2 regions of the Desulfuromusa ferrireducens genome follow, and region 2 is predicted to be linked to the other one. Evidence: riboswitches for the same ligand, from Rfam matches in the RefSeq annotation. Region 2 holds a riboswitch; the other holds the start of a gene.

Region 1 (5,311 bases), 2.2 Mb from region 2:
AGCGCACTGCAGCGGGTTCGGTGATTGCGCGGGTCAGAGGAGCGACAGACGGCACAACGACATCCGACCACCGGGATGCCGGTGCTGGTTCCTGATCCGAGTATGGTAATTTCAAGCTTTTCAGGCGTCATTGTTTTGCCGTGGCTTGTTGGGTTTCTGGAAGAGATTTAGTAATTTAGCATTTTGCCGGGGGCGGAGACAATAGTTGATTGTATCTGCCTGCTTGCCAGACTTCGGTCCTCTGCAGTAGACTGGGGACTGCGAAGGATTGTCAGTATGAGTGAGAAGAAAATAGAAGAATTCAATAAGCTTTGCAGCCGCTGTATCCGGCAGTGCAAGCAGCCGGTCGCGGTGTTGATGCTCGAATGTCCCCGGTTTGAGCCACGACCATTTAAATCGGAGAAACACAGGTTTCAGCAACTGGACCTGTTCGGCAAGTAATAAAGGGTGATTCCGGCGGAATCACCCTTTACTTTTTAGCAAAACTATTTCGCTGCCTGCAGATCGAGAAACTCTTGCAACATGGGGATGAATTTCTCTGGCTCGACCAGAAACGAATCATGCCCGTAGTCGGACTGGATCAGTCGATAGTCGACTGTTTTGTTGAGGCGTTGCAGTTCGTTGACCACCTCTTCAGTCTGCTGTGGTGTATAGAGCCAGTCGGAGCTGAATGCAAACCAGAGAGACGGGCAATTGAGCCGATCGAGCGCTTCGCTGAACGAATCGAAATTCCAGGCGACATCATACAGATCGAGGGTCTTGGCCAGGTAGAGGAACGAATTGGTGTCGAAACGACCGACAAAATTACCACCGTTGTAATCGAGGTAGCGTTCGATTTCAAACTTACCGAAGAAATCGAACATGCCATCCCGTACCGAGAAGCGCCGTTCGAACTTGAGGTTCATTGAGGCGTCGGACAAAAAGGAGATGTGTCCGACGGCACGGGCCAGGGCAAAACCATCTGCTGGCGGGTGTTCCGTTCGGTAATTCCCCTTTTTCCACAGGGGGTCATTGAAAATCGCCTGCCGGGCCAAGGCGTTCAGTGCGATGGCCATCGGCGAGGTTTTTCCCGTGCCGGCGATCGGAACGATGGAACGGACCATTTTCGGATAATGAATCCCCCACTCCAGTGCCTGCATTGCGCCCATTGACCCGCCGACAACGCTCAGCAACGATTTGATCCCCAAGTGGTCAATCAGCAGTTTCTGGGCGCGTACCATGTCACGAATCATCAGCACTGGAAAGTTGAGTCGGTAGGGGCGGCCAGTGCGTGGGTTGATACTGGTCGGACCGGTGGACCCTTTGCACGAGCCGATGACATTCGTGCAGAGGACGAAATACTTGCTGGTGTCGAAGACTTTGCCGGGGCCGATCATGTTGTCCCACCAACCCGGTTTGCGGTCTTCCTCGCTATGGCGGCCAGCAGCATGCGCATCGCCAGTCCAGGCATGGGTCACTAAAATGACATTGGTGCACTCAGCGTTAAGTTGGCCGTAAGTCTCGTAGGCGATGGTGAGCGGGCCTAGCAGGCGACCACTCTCTAACCGCAGTTCGATATCAAAGTCGGCGTATTCGGTTGTGACCAAGCCAACGGAATCGTTCAAGCCATCTCCCCTTTTGGTACAGATACTAACAAAAAAGGCCCCTTCCCGGGATAATGGGAAGGGGCCTTGGAGATACGACTATACGTGGTATCGCTGGCTCCGTCCCCATCTGTCCCCCGGGACCGTAGGTCCGGCAGGGCAGGAATTGGCACCGGGCGCCCGCTGATACTTTTGTATCAAAAGGCCGGTTGCCGTGGTTTCGCAGGGCCGTTTCCCTCCACCACTCTGGATAAAGACGTTGTTCATTTTTTCTTGTGCGGCCGACTCTAGCTTACTCGGTTGTAACTTGTCAAATGGAACTGCTTGCTGGTTTGGCCGGCTCCCTGTCCTCTTCGCTTATTTTGAATGCCCCCATCTCTTTTTGCAGCAGGGCGGTATGTTTAATCAAGTCTTCAACGACCGCATCCATGCCGATAGCGCGCTCTGAATTCTCTTCGGCAATGCGGCGGACCATCGCAACCGATTCGACGACTTCGTTGCTGCGGTCGTTCTGCTCACGGGTCGCACTATCGATCAGTTCTATCATCTGCTGGATATGCTCCATACTCTGCGCAATCTGCTGGCTGCCCCGCCCTTGTTCGGAGGTGCTGTTTTTGACCCGCGCCGCGATATTTTTCATCGATTCAGCGGCGTTAGACAGATTGCGGGTGCTGGCCGTCTGCTGACCGATGGAGCTGGCAATCTGGTCGACCATATTGGTGATGGCCAGCACTGCCTGACTGATGTTGCGGTTTTCTTTCGACTGCTTCAGGGTCTGGTTAGCGATGCCGGTAATTTGCTCGGTCGAGATCAGCGAGCTTTCGTGCAGTTTTTCCAGTGCTTCACCGGCCGCATGAGACCTAGCGACCTCTTGCTGCGCGCGCAGGCTCCCTGCTTCGATTGTTGAGACGGCGGTCTGTGTCCCTTCCTGGAGATTCTCGATGATTTCGGCAATCTCTTTTGTCGACACCGAGGTGCGCTCCGCCAGATTGCGGATTTCATCGGCGACGACAGCAAAACCTTGACCGTGTTCACCTGCTTGGGCGGCGATGATGGCTGCGTTGAGAGCCAGCAGGTTGGTCTGATCGGCAACATCGGCGATGACGTTGACAATGTTACCTATGGCGTCTGAACGTTCGCCTAAATCGCTGATGGCCAAGTGGGCCTGTTCCATTATCTGCTGCAGACCGCTGATTCCGCGAATCGTGTCTTGAACTGCGGCTTTTCCCTCAAGGGCTTCTGCTGCTGCTTGCTGGGCGAGTTTGCTGGTCTGTTCGGCACTCTGTTCAATCGTGCTGGTCGCCTGCTCAAGTTCTTTTGCCGATTGTGAGGTTTCTCTGGTGTTGTTGGAGAGTTCAATGATGTTGCCATCAATCTGCTCGTTGGAGGAGGAGAGTTGATGGATGGAACTGGATATATCGCTGATAATGCCGAACAGGTTTTCCATCTGTTCGGTAATACTGATGGTGGTTGATTCCAGTTCGTGGGTGGCTGCGGCGCTCTGTTGCACCGAGGCCACGAGGTTGGAAACGCTGTCGGCAATTTCACCCGCGGACTTGCCGATTTCGGTGACGCTCAGGTGGGACTTTTCCATCGCCTTGGTCTGCTGATCGGCCGCGTGGCTGACTTCGCTGGAGCGGCTGCGGATGGCGCTGGTCGCTTCCGATAGTCCGGTTGCGGTTTTGCGGGTGTTTTCGACTATTCCACGCAGTCGTTCCACAAAGCGATTGAAGTTGCTGGCCAGAAGACCGATTTCGTCATTGGAGGTGATTTTAAGGGTTTTGGTTAGATCCGCATCTCCCTCGGCAATTTCACGTAGATTGCGGACGACTGAATCGAGTGGTTTGGCGATACCGCGGGAAAAGACAATACCAAAAATGGTCGCGACGAGCATCACTCCGATTGCCATCATCAGCAGGGTGCGTTGCATCGTCCGGTTGCTGGCCAGGATTGAGGAGCGGTCGATGGCAATCAGGAATCCGGCGGTGTCATGATTGAGCGGATAATTGTAGACGATGTGCGAGCGATTCTTCAGGGTCATCAGCACGAAGTCTTCGTCCAGAATTGCATTGAGGTCTAATTTTAGATCCTTTAATTCAGCGAGGCTGCTGGCGATGATTTTTTCCCCGTCATGAAAGCCAACATCGGCATCGATCATCGATTGAAATTGTTTGGCTTGCAGTTCTCCAATGTCACGGTAGGCGCGCAGGTTTGCAATCGGAGATCCCTGATAAATCAATGGCACGGTGCTGGAGATACTGAGACTGTTGTTGTTAACGATAAGTCGGCTGCTGCTCTCGGTCATGAGGCCGGATTCTTTTGCCTCAGCCGATTTCACAATGATCGGTTCCGCCGTCTTTGTGTCTGCGGAGAGCACGTGGATATGCCCATCGGCGTGAATCACCTCTAGCCGGTCAAAACCGAATTGGGCTCGATAGTGTTTTATGACCGTATGCAGCTGTTCGGGGTCGCCTGTGATCTGGCCGAAATAGACGGCATTCAGCAGATCCTCTTCTTGGGCCATCAGTTCGAGGGCTTCAAGCAGCATGTCTTCATCGTCGGAGGCGCCCTGCATAATGTAGCGGCCGGCTTGATCCGCCATCATGTCGATCTGTTCGCTAACCTGGCTGCTGGTGATGTCGGAGAATAGGTAGGTAAGCAAAAGCATCGGGATGATGGCCAAGGCGAGTAGCCCAGACAAAATCTTCCAGCGGATGCTGACGATTTTTTGCATTGAAGCCTCACATGGGATTGGTGATATTCAGCGCCAGCTGAATTAGGAAATTAATAGAATCTTTGAATTGTATATTGTTAATGGAAAACATGCAAGCCGCCCGTTGACAACTTTGGCAACCGATTTATATCGGCAGGCCGGGACTGATCAATGATTGAACAGTGGTGACTATAAAATGGGCACGAAATGGCCTGGGCGGACCAGGATTCAGCATTTTGGGGCGTTTGAAAACGGCACGACAATTGAAATAGAACTCCTGCGTTGAACAACGTTGTTGACAACAATACATACAAGACGAGGAGGTCTTTTCGATGGAAGCATCGCTTGATGCCCTGCAGCGTGGTGGGGATGTTCTGTTTTTATTGCTTGGTGCGGTGATGGTCTTTGCCATGCACGCCGGTTTCGCTTTTCTTGAAGTTGGTACGGTTCGGAGAAAGAATCAAGTCAATGCCTTTGTCAAGATCCTCTCTGATTGGTCGGTGTCAACCGTGGTCTATTTTTTGATCGGTTATCCGCTTGCCTACGGCGTTCACTTCCTAGTGCCGGCCGCCGATTTGATGGGGGATAATCAGGGTTATGAGTTGGTGCGCTTCTTTTTTCTGCTCTGTTTTGCCGCATGCATTCCGGCGATTATTTCTGGTGGTATTGCCGAGCGGGCCAAGTTTTGGCCGCAGGTTGTTGCCGGAGCGATCTTTGTCGGGATCTCATATCCGATTTTTGAATCGATTATCTGGGGACAGAATAGTGCTGGCCTGCAAGGCTTTTTTGAATCAACCTTTGGCGCCCCGTTTCACGATTTTGCCGGCAGCGTCGTCGTACATTCTATTGGCGGTTGGTTGGCGTTGCCAGCGGTTATAATTCTCGGTCCGCGGATGGGCCGCTTTATCCGTGGTCGTAGCCAGGCGATTCCGGTCAGCAATATCCCGTTTTTGGCTCTCGGCAGCTGGATTCTGGCGGTCGGTTGGTTCGGCTTTAACGTCATGAGCGCCCAGAA
Region 2 (5,311 bases):
TCTGCCGATGATACAGGCGACGAACTGTCGGTAGAAACAGTTCCTGCTGTCGAAGAAAAGTACGCGCCCCCAGAACCGACTGAAGAGGCTGAGTTTCTCGAGGCGATGGGGGAGTTACAGGTTAGCTTCAGCGATCATATTCCCGCCGAAGATGTCCCGCCGACTGCCTCGGCTCGGCGGATAAAGCAACTCAAACAGGGCAAGCTGGTGCCGGAAGAAACCCTCGACCTGCATGGGCTGCAGCGCGCTGAGGTTGCTGAGAAGCTGCTCTTCTTTTTACAGGCTGCGGTTCGTCAGGGGTATCAAACCGTACTGGTGGTTACCGGGCGTGGATTGCATTCTGTCGACGGTGAGCCGGTTTTGCGCTCGGAGGCAGAACGCTTCCTGTCGACCGAGGGCTGCAAGTGGGTCGCCGAATGGGCGCGAGCCCCGAGGCAGTACGGTGGAGCTGGGGCCTTGGTGCTGTTTTTGCGCAAGCGGCCGAAATAATTATTCCGCCAATCTTTTTTGTCAACCGATTCCTTCTGGGTTCGTTTAACAGTGCATAGGGCTTTTCTGTCTTACACTATGATCTAAGGAGGATCAAATGAAAAGAGTGCTGAAAAAATCCTGGCTGACCTGGTCTCTGTTGCTGCTGTTTATGTTGAGTCCGGTGGCTTTTGACCTGTCTAGCGGCGGATTTTCACTGCAGACGGCGCTGGCAAAAAATGGCGGCGGTGGTGATGGCGGCGGTGATGGCGGCGGCGGTGATGGCGGCGGTGATGGCGGCGGTGGTGATGGCGGCGGTGATGGCGGCGGCGGTGATGGCGGCGGCGGTGATGGCGGCGGCGGTGATGGCGGCGACAACGGGAGTGGTGGTGCGAACGGTAGCGACCTTGGTCAGCAAGCGGAGCATCAGAACCAGCATCTAGAGCAACAAGAAATGCAACAACGTCACCAGCATCAGAATAAATATAGTCATCAGCTGCAGATTGATCCCGAACCAGTCGATGATTCTGCCGATGATTCTGCCGATGATTCTGCCGATGATTCTGTGAGTGAGGTTCCTGATCCTCAAGAGGTCGAGAGTTCGACTTAAGGTAGAGTAAGGGAATTATTCAAAGCCGTACAAGTTCTGGCGATTGGCCAGGGTATTGTACGGCTTTTTTTGTTTGTATTGGTGCGGATAACTATTTCTGATTACAGACGTTGTGCTTGTCTGCCTGGTGTTATTTCTTTACTTCTGGAGTAGCAAAAGGCGGGTAAGCTCAATTGTGAACTTGACTATTCTACTGTGGCGAGATATGTTTCACAAAGCAACGTAGGCAGTGTGGCTGTAGGTAGCTTGATATTGAGTTGTTTACCAGAGATCGCAGCCGCAATTTAGCAGTTTGAGGAGGAATAGATGGGCCAGATTTTTAACGATAATTCATTGTCGATCGGTCGGACACCGTTGGTGCGTTTAAACCGTGTGGTGGCACCAGGTGGCGCTAATGTTTTTGGCAAAGTTGAAGGGCGCAATCCTGCTTATTCGGTCAAATGTCGGATAGGCGCGTCAATGATCTGGGATGCGCTAAAAAACGGAAAGTTAAAGCCTGGGATGGAGATTGTTGAGCCAACCAGTGGAAATACCGGCATCGCCCTAGCGTTTGTCGCCGCTGCCAAGGGAATTCCGATTACCCTGACGATGCCTGAGACGATGAGCTTGGAACGGCGTAAAGTCCTCAAGGCTTTTGGTGCTAATCTGGTTCTGACCTCCGGTGCTAAGGGGATGGCTGGCGCGGTTAACGAAGCCGAACAGATGGCTGAGTCGGACCCGGCTCGCTATTTGCTCTTGCATCAGTTTAAAAATCCAGCCAATCCAGCGATCCACGAGCAGACGACCGGTCCGGAAATATGGGAGGACACTGATGGTCAAATTGACGTCCTGATTTCCGGAGTCGGAACCGGCGGCACTATCACCGGCATTTCGCGCTATATCAAAAATGTTCGCGGCAAGCAGATCCTCTCGGTGGCCGTAGAGCCGGCCGACAGCCCGGTCCTCAGTCAACATCTTGCTGGTGAGATGCTGCAACCGGGGCCGCACAAGATCCAGGGAATCGGGGCCGGTTTTATCCCTGATACCCTCGATCTGGACATGGTTGACCGGGTCGAAACAGTGACCAACGAAGAATCGATCGAGTACGCACGGCGCTTGGCTATTGAAGAAGGGCTCCTCTCGGGGATCTCTTGCGGTGCTGCCGTTGCCGCAGCCGTCCGCTTATCGGCCGACCCTGAGTTTGCCGGGAAAAATATCGTTGTTATCCTGCCCGATTCCGGTGAACGTTATTTGTCGAGTGTTCTTTTTGATTAGTCTGGTCCGTTCCGCGGAAGAATGAGTTGGCCGGTTATCGCACGGTAACCGTAAATTGGTCGATTCTTGAAATGATAATTGACAGTCTTTATCGAGAGTGGTGGAGGGACAGGCCCTGCGAAGCCACAGCAACCGGTTCGATCATTTGATTGAGCAGATGGTGCTAATTCCTGCTCGATCTTGCCATTCGCAAGTGTCGGGAACGATGAGGTCGGTGCTTCAAGCTGCGTTATTATTGAAGCCCCTTCTCTTGCCTGTGAGAAGGGGCTTTTTTGCGCCCTTCGTGATCTTGAATTCCGAAAGGGGATGATGATGTCCAAAAGAACCTATGACAGCCTGGCGACCCGTAGTGTGCAGATCGGTGTCGGCCATGATGATCAAACCGGCGGGATCAGTTTTCCAATCTATCCCAGTGCCACTTACCGGCATCCGGGGGTCGGCCAGAGTACTGGTTATGATTATACCCGTAGCGGAAATCCGACCCGTGAAGTTTTGGAAAATGCCTTTGCCGAGTTAGAGGGGGGGGCGCGAGGCCTGGCCTTTGCGTCTGGAATGGCCGCGTTGACCACCTTGTTTCTACATTTCTCCAGTGGTGATCAGTTGCTGGTCTCAGAGGATCTATACGGCGGGACTTACCGGGTTCTCGAAGAGGTTTTTGCCAAGTTCGGCATCCACACTGTTTATGTTGATACTGCGGATAGCGCCGCAGTTGAGGCCGCAATGACCGCGCAGACCAAAGCCCTGTTGGTTGAAACCCCGGGGAACCCGTTGCTCGGGATCGCCGATATTCGTGCCTTAAGTGAGTTATGCAAGGCGCGTGGGCTGCTGTTTGTTGTCGACAACACCTTTCTGACCCCGGCGTTACAACGTCCCTTAGAGCTTGGGGCGGACGTTGTCGTTCATTCGGCGACCAAGTATTTGGGCGGGCACAGTGATCTGTGTGCCGGGGTTCTGGTTGCCAAGGATGAGGCTCTGGGGGAACGGCTCTATTTTTTGCAGAATTCCACCGGCGCAATTCTGCCGCCGCAGGATTGTTGGCTATTGATTCGTAGTTTGAAAACCCTGCCGCTAAGGATGGAACGTCACTCTGCCAGCGCATTGAAGGTGGCGCATTGGCTGCAGCACCAACCGCAGGTGACTAAGGTTTACTATCCGGGATTGCCCGAACATCCGGGATACGATTTGTCCCGACAGCAGGCCAGTGGCTTTGGCGGCATGCTCTCTTTTCGAGTCAAAACCCCTGAGTTGGCAAAACAGGTGCTGGAAAAGTTACAGCTGATTTCATTTGCCGAAAGCCTTGGTGGGGTAGAAACCTTAATGACTCTGCCCGCAGTGCAGACCCACGGCGATATTCCTGAAGCAGAGCGGCAGCGGCTAGGAATCTGCAATAGTTTGTTACGCCTGTCGGTCGGACTGGAAGATCCTGATGATTTGATTGCTGATCTACGTCAGGCCTTTGGGTAGAATCAGTCACGGGTAACGGTGATCTCTCTCCCCCTTCAGTCATCAGTTGTGCTATTCTGCTGTCCTTTAAGGGCGTGGATATCTGATGGTTTCTGAACGTGAGGGAGAGCAATGGAAGAGGAGTTGCCGGTGGGTGCTACACCCGCTGAATTGAATGATACGACTGGCCTGTCAGGACTTCTGACCCGGGCGATTACCTGCCTTTTTGAGCTGGGAAGCGATTACTCCGTCAGTTGTGATGAGCTGCGGACCTTGCAATCGCGTCTTGTTGAAGGTCGTTTCCATCTGGCCGTACTGGGACAGTTCAAACGCGGCAAAAGTACCTTGCTCAATGCTCTGCTCGGTGATGACCTGTTGCCGACCGATATCTTGCCGGTGACGGCAATTCCAACATTTATCAGTGCCGGTGCCGAGATTAGTATCCAGGTGCATTTTCTCGATCGCGCCGAGCCCGAACATATTCAGGCCGCTGACAAGCAGGGATTAGCCTCTGTTCTTGCCGACTATGTCACCGAGGCGGGCAATCCACACAATCAGCGTCAGGTGAGCCGGGTCGAGATTCGGCATCCGGCAAAGTTGCTGCAACAGGGGGTTGTCCTGATCGACACTCCCGGTATCGGTTCGACCCTCAGGCATAATACTGAAGTTGCCCATCAGGTTCTTCCCCAGTGCGATGCTGCCCTGTTTCTGGTTTCTCCGGACCCGCCGATTACCGAGATGGAACTTGATTATCTGCAACAGATTAAGAAACGCCTGCCACGAACTTTCTATCTGTTGAATAAGGTTGATTTTCTCAATGAAAAAGATCGCGTGGCATCACTGCAATTTTTAGCGAATCAGTTAGAGCCTTTTTGTGATGGCTCTCCGCAGGTGTTGCCCTTATCCGCCCGCAGCGGTTTGAAAGCACGTTTGGAGGGGGATACGCTAGGGTGGAAAAATAGTGGGATGCAGCAGGTCGAGCAAAGTCTGATCGATTTCTTTGCCCGTGAAAAACAGCAGACCTTGCACGACGCGCTTACCCGGCGGACATTGGATCTGATCAACGAAGCGGCGCTGCAACTGCAACTGTCCTTAAGTGCTCTTAAGTTGCCGGAAGCAGAGCTTCACCGTCGTCTCGAGCTGTTTCGCAAGTCTCTGCCTGCTGTTGAGCGGGAGCAGCAGGCTTCCGCCGATATTTTGGCCGGAGATCTAACGCGGGTGGTTGAAAAGCTGGGTGAAGAGATTGCTGATTTGCGCGAACGCTGCAAGCAACAGATCCTTCCTCTGGTCGAGTCTCGTATCGAGTCTGTCGAAGATCCGGAGCAGATGGAGCAGTTGGTGCATCAAACGATCGCTGAAGAAACGGGTCAGTTCTTCGCGCCTTCGCTGCGCGACCTGACCGAAGTGATCAGGGCAGAAGCCACCGGACTCTTGAGTCTCAATCAGGAGCGGAGCAATAAACTCATCGAGCAGGTTCGGCAGAGTGCTGCTGAGCTTTTCGAGATTCCCTATCAGGCCCCGGTGGCGCAGACCTCA

What was found. A riboswitch is a leader RNA that binds a small molecule or an ion and turns the genes downstream of it on or off. The one in region 2 is predicted to bind S-adenosylmethionine.
Region 1: another riboswitch for S-adenosylmethionine. It lies ahead of metX (homoserine O-acetyltransferase MetX); the one in region 2 lies ahead of ACZ5PT_RS11430 (trans-sulfuration enzyme family protein).

What each region holds. Positions count from the first base shown of each region.
Region 1 is NZ_AP042415.1:272,475-277,785, reverse strand. It holds gene ACZ5PT_RS01270 (GPMC system MBL fold metallohydrolase) at 1-131, opposite strand, end outside; gene ACZ5PT_RS01265 (hypothetical protein) at 277-441, shown strand; gene metX (homoserine O-acetyltransferase MetX) at 486-1,604, opposite strand; SAM riboswitch class I at 1,707-1,840, opposite strand; gene ACZ5PT_RS01255 (methyl-accepting chemotaxis protein) at 1,894-4,317, opposite strand; gene ACZ5PT_RS01250 (ammonium transporter) at 4,629-5,311, shown strand, end outside.
Region 2 is NZ_AP042415.1:2,536,750-2,542,060, forward strand. It holds gene ACZ5PT_RS11415 (Smr/MutS family protein) at 1-489, shown strand, start outside; gene ACZ5PT_RS11420 (hypothetical protein) at 587-1,078, shown strand; gene cysK (cysteine synthase A) at 1,385-2,332, shown strand; SAM riboswitch class I at 2,418-2,544, shown strand; gene ACZ5PT_RS11430 (trans-sulfuration enzyme family protein) at 2,645-3,796, shown strand; gene ACZ5PT_RS11435 (dynamin family protein) at 3,908-5,311, shown strand, end outside.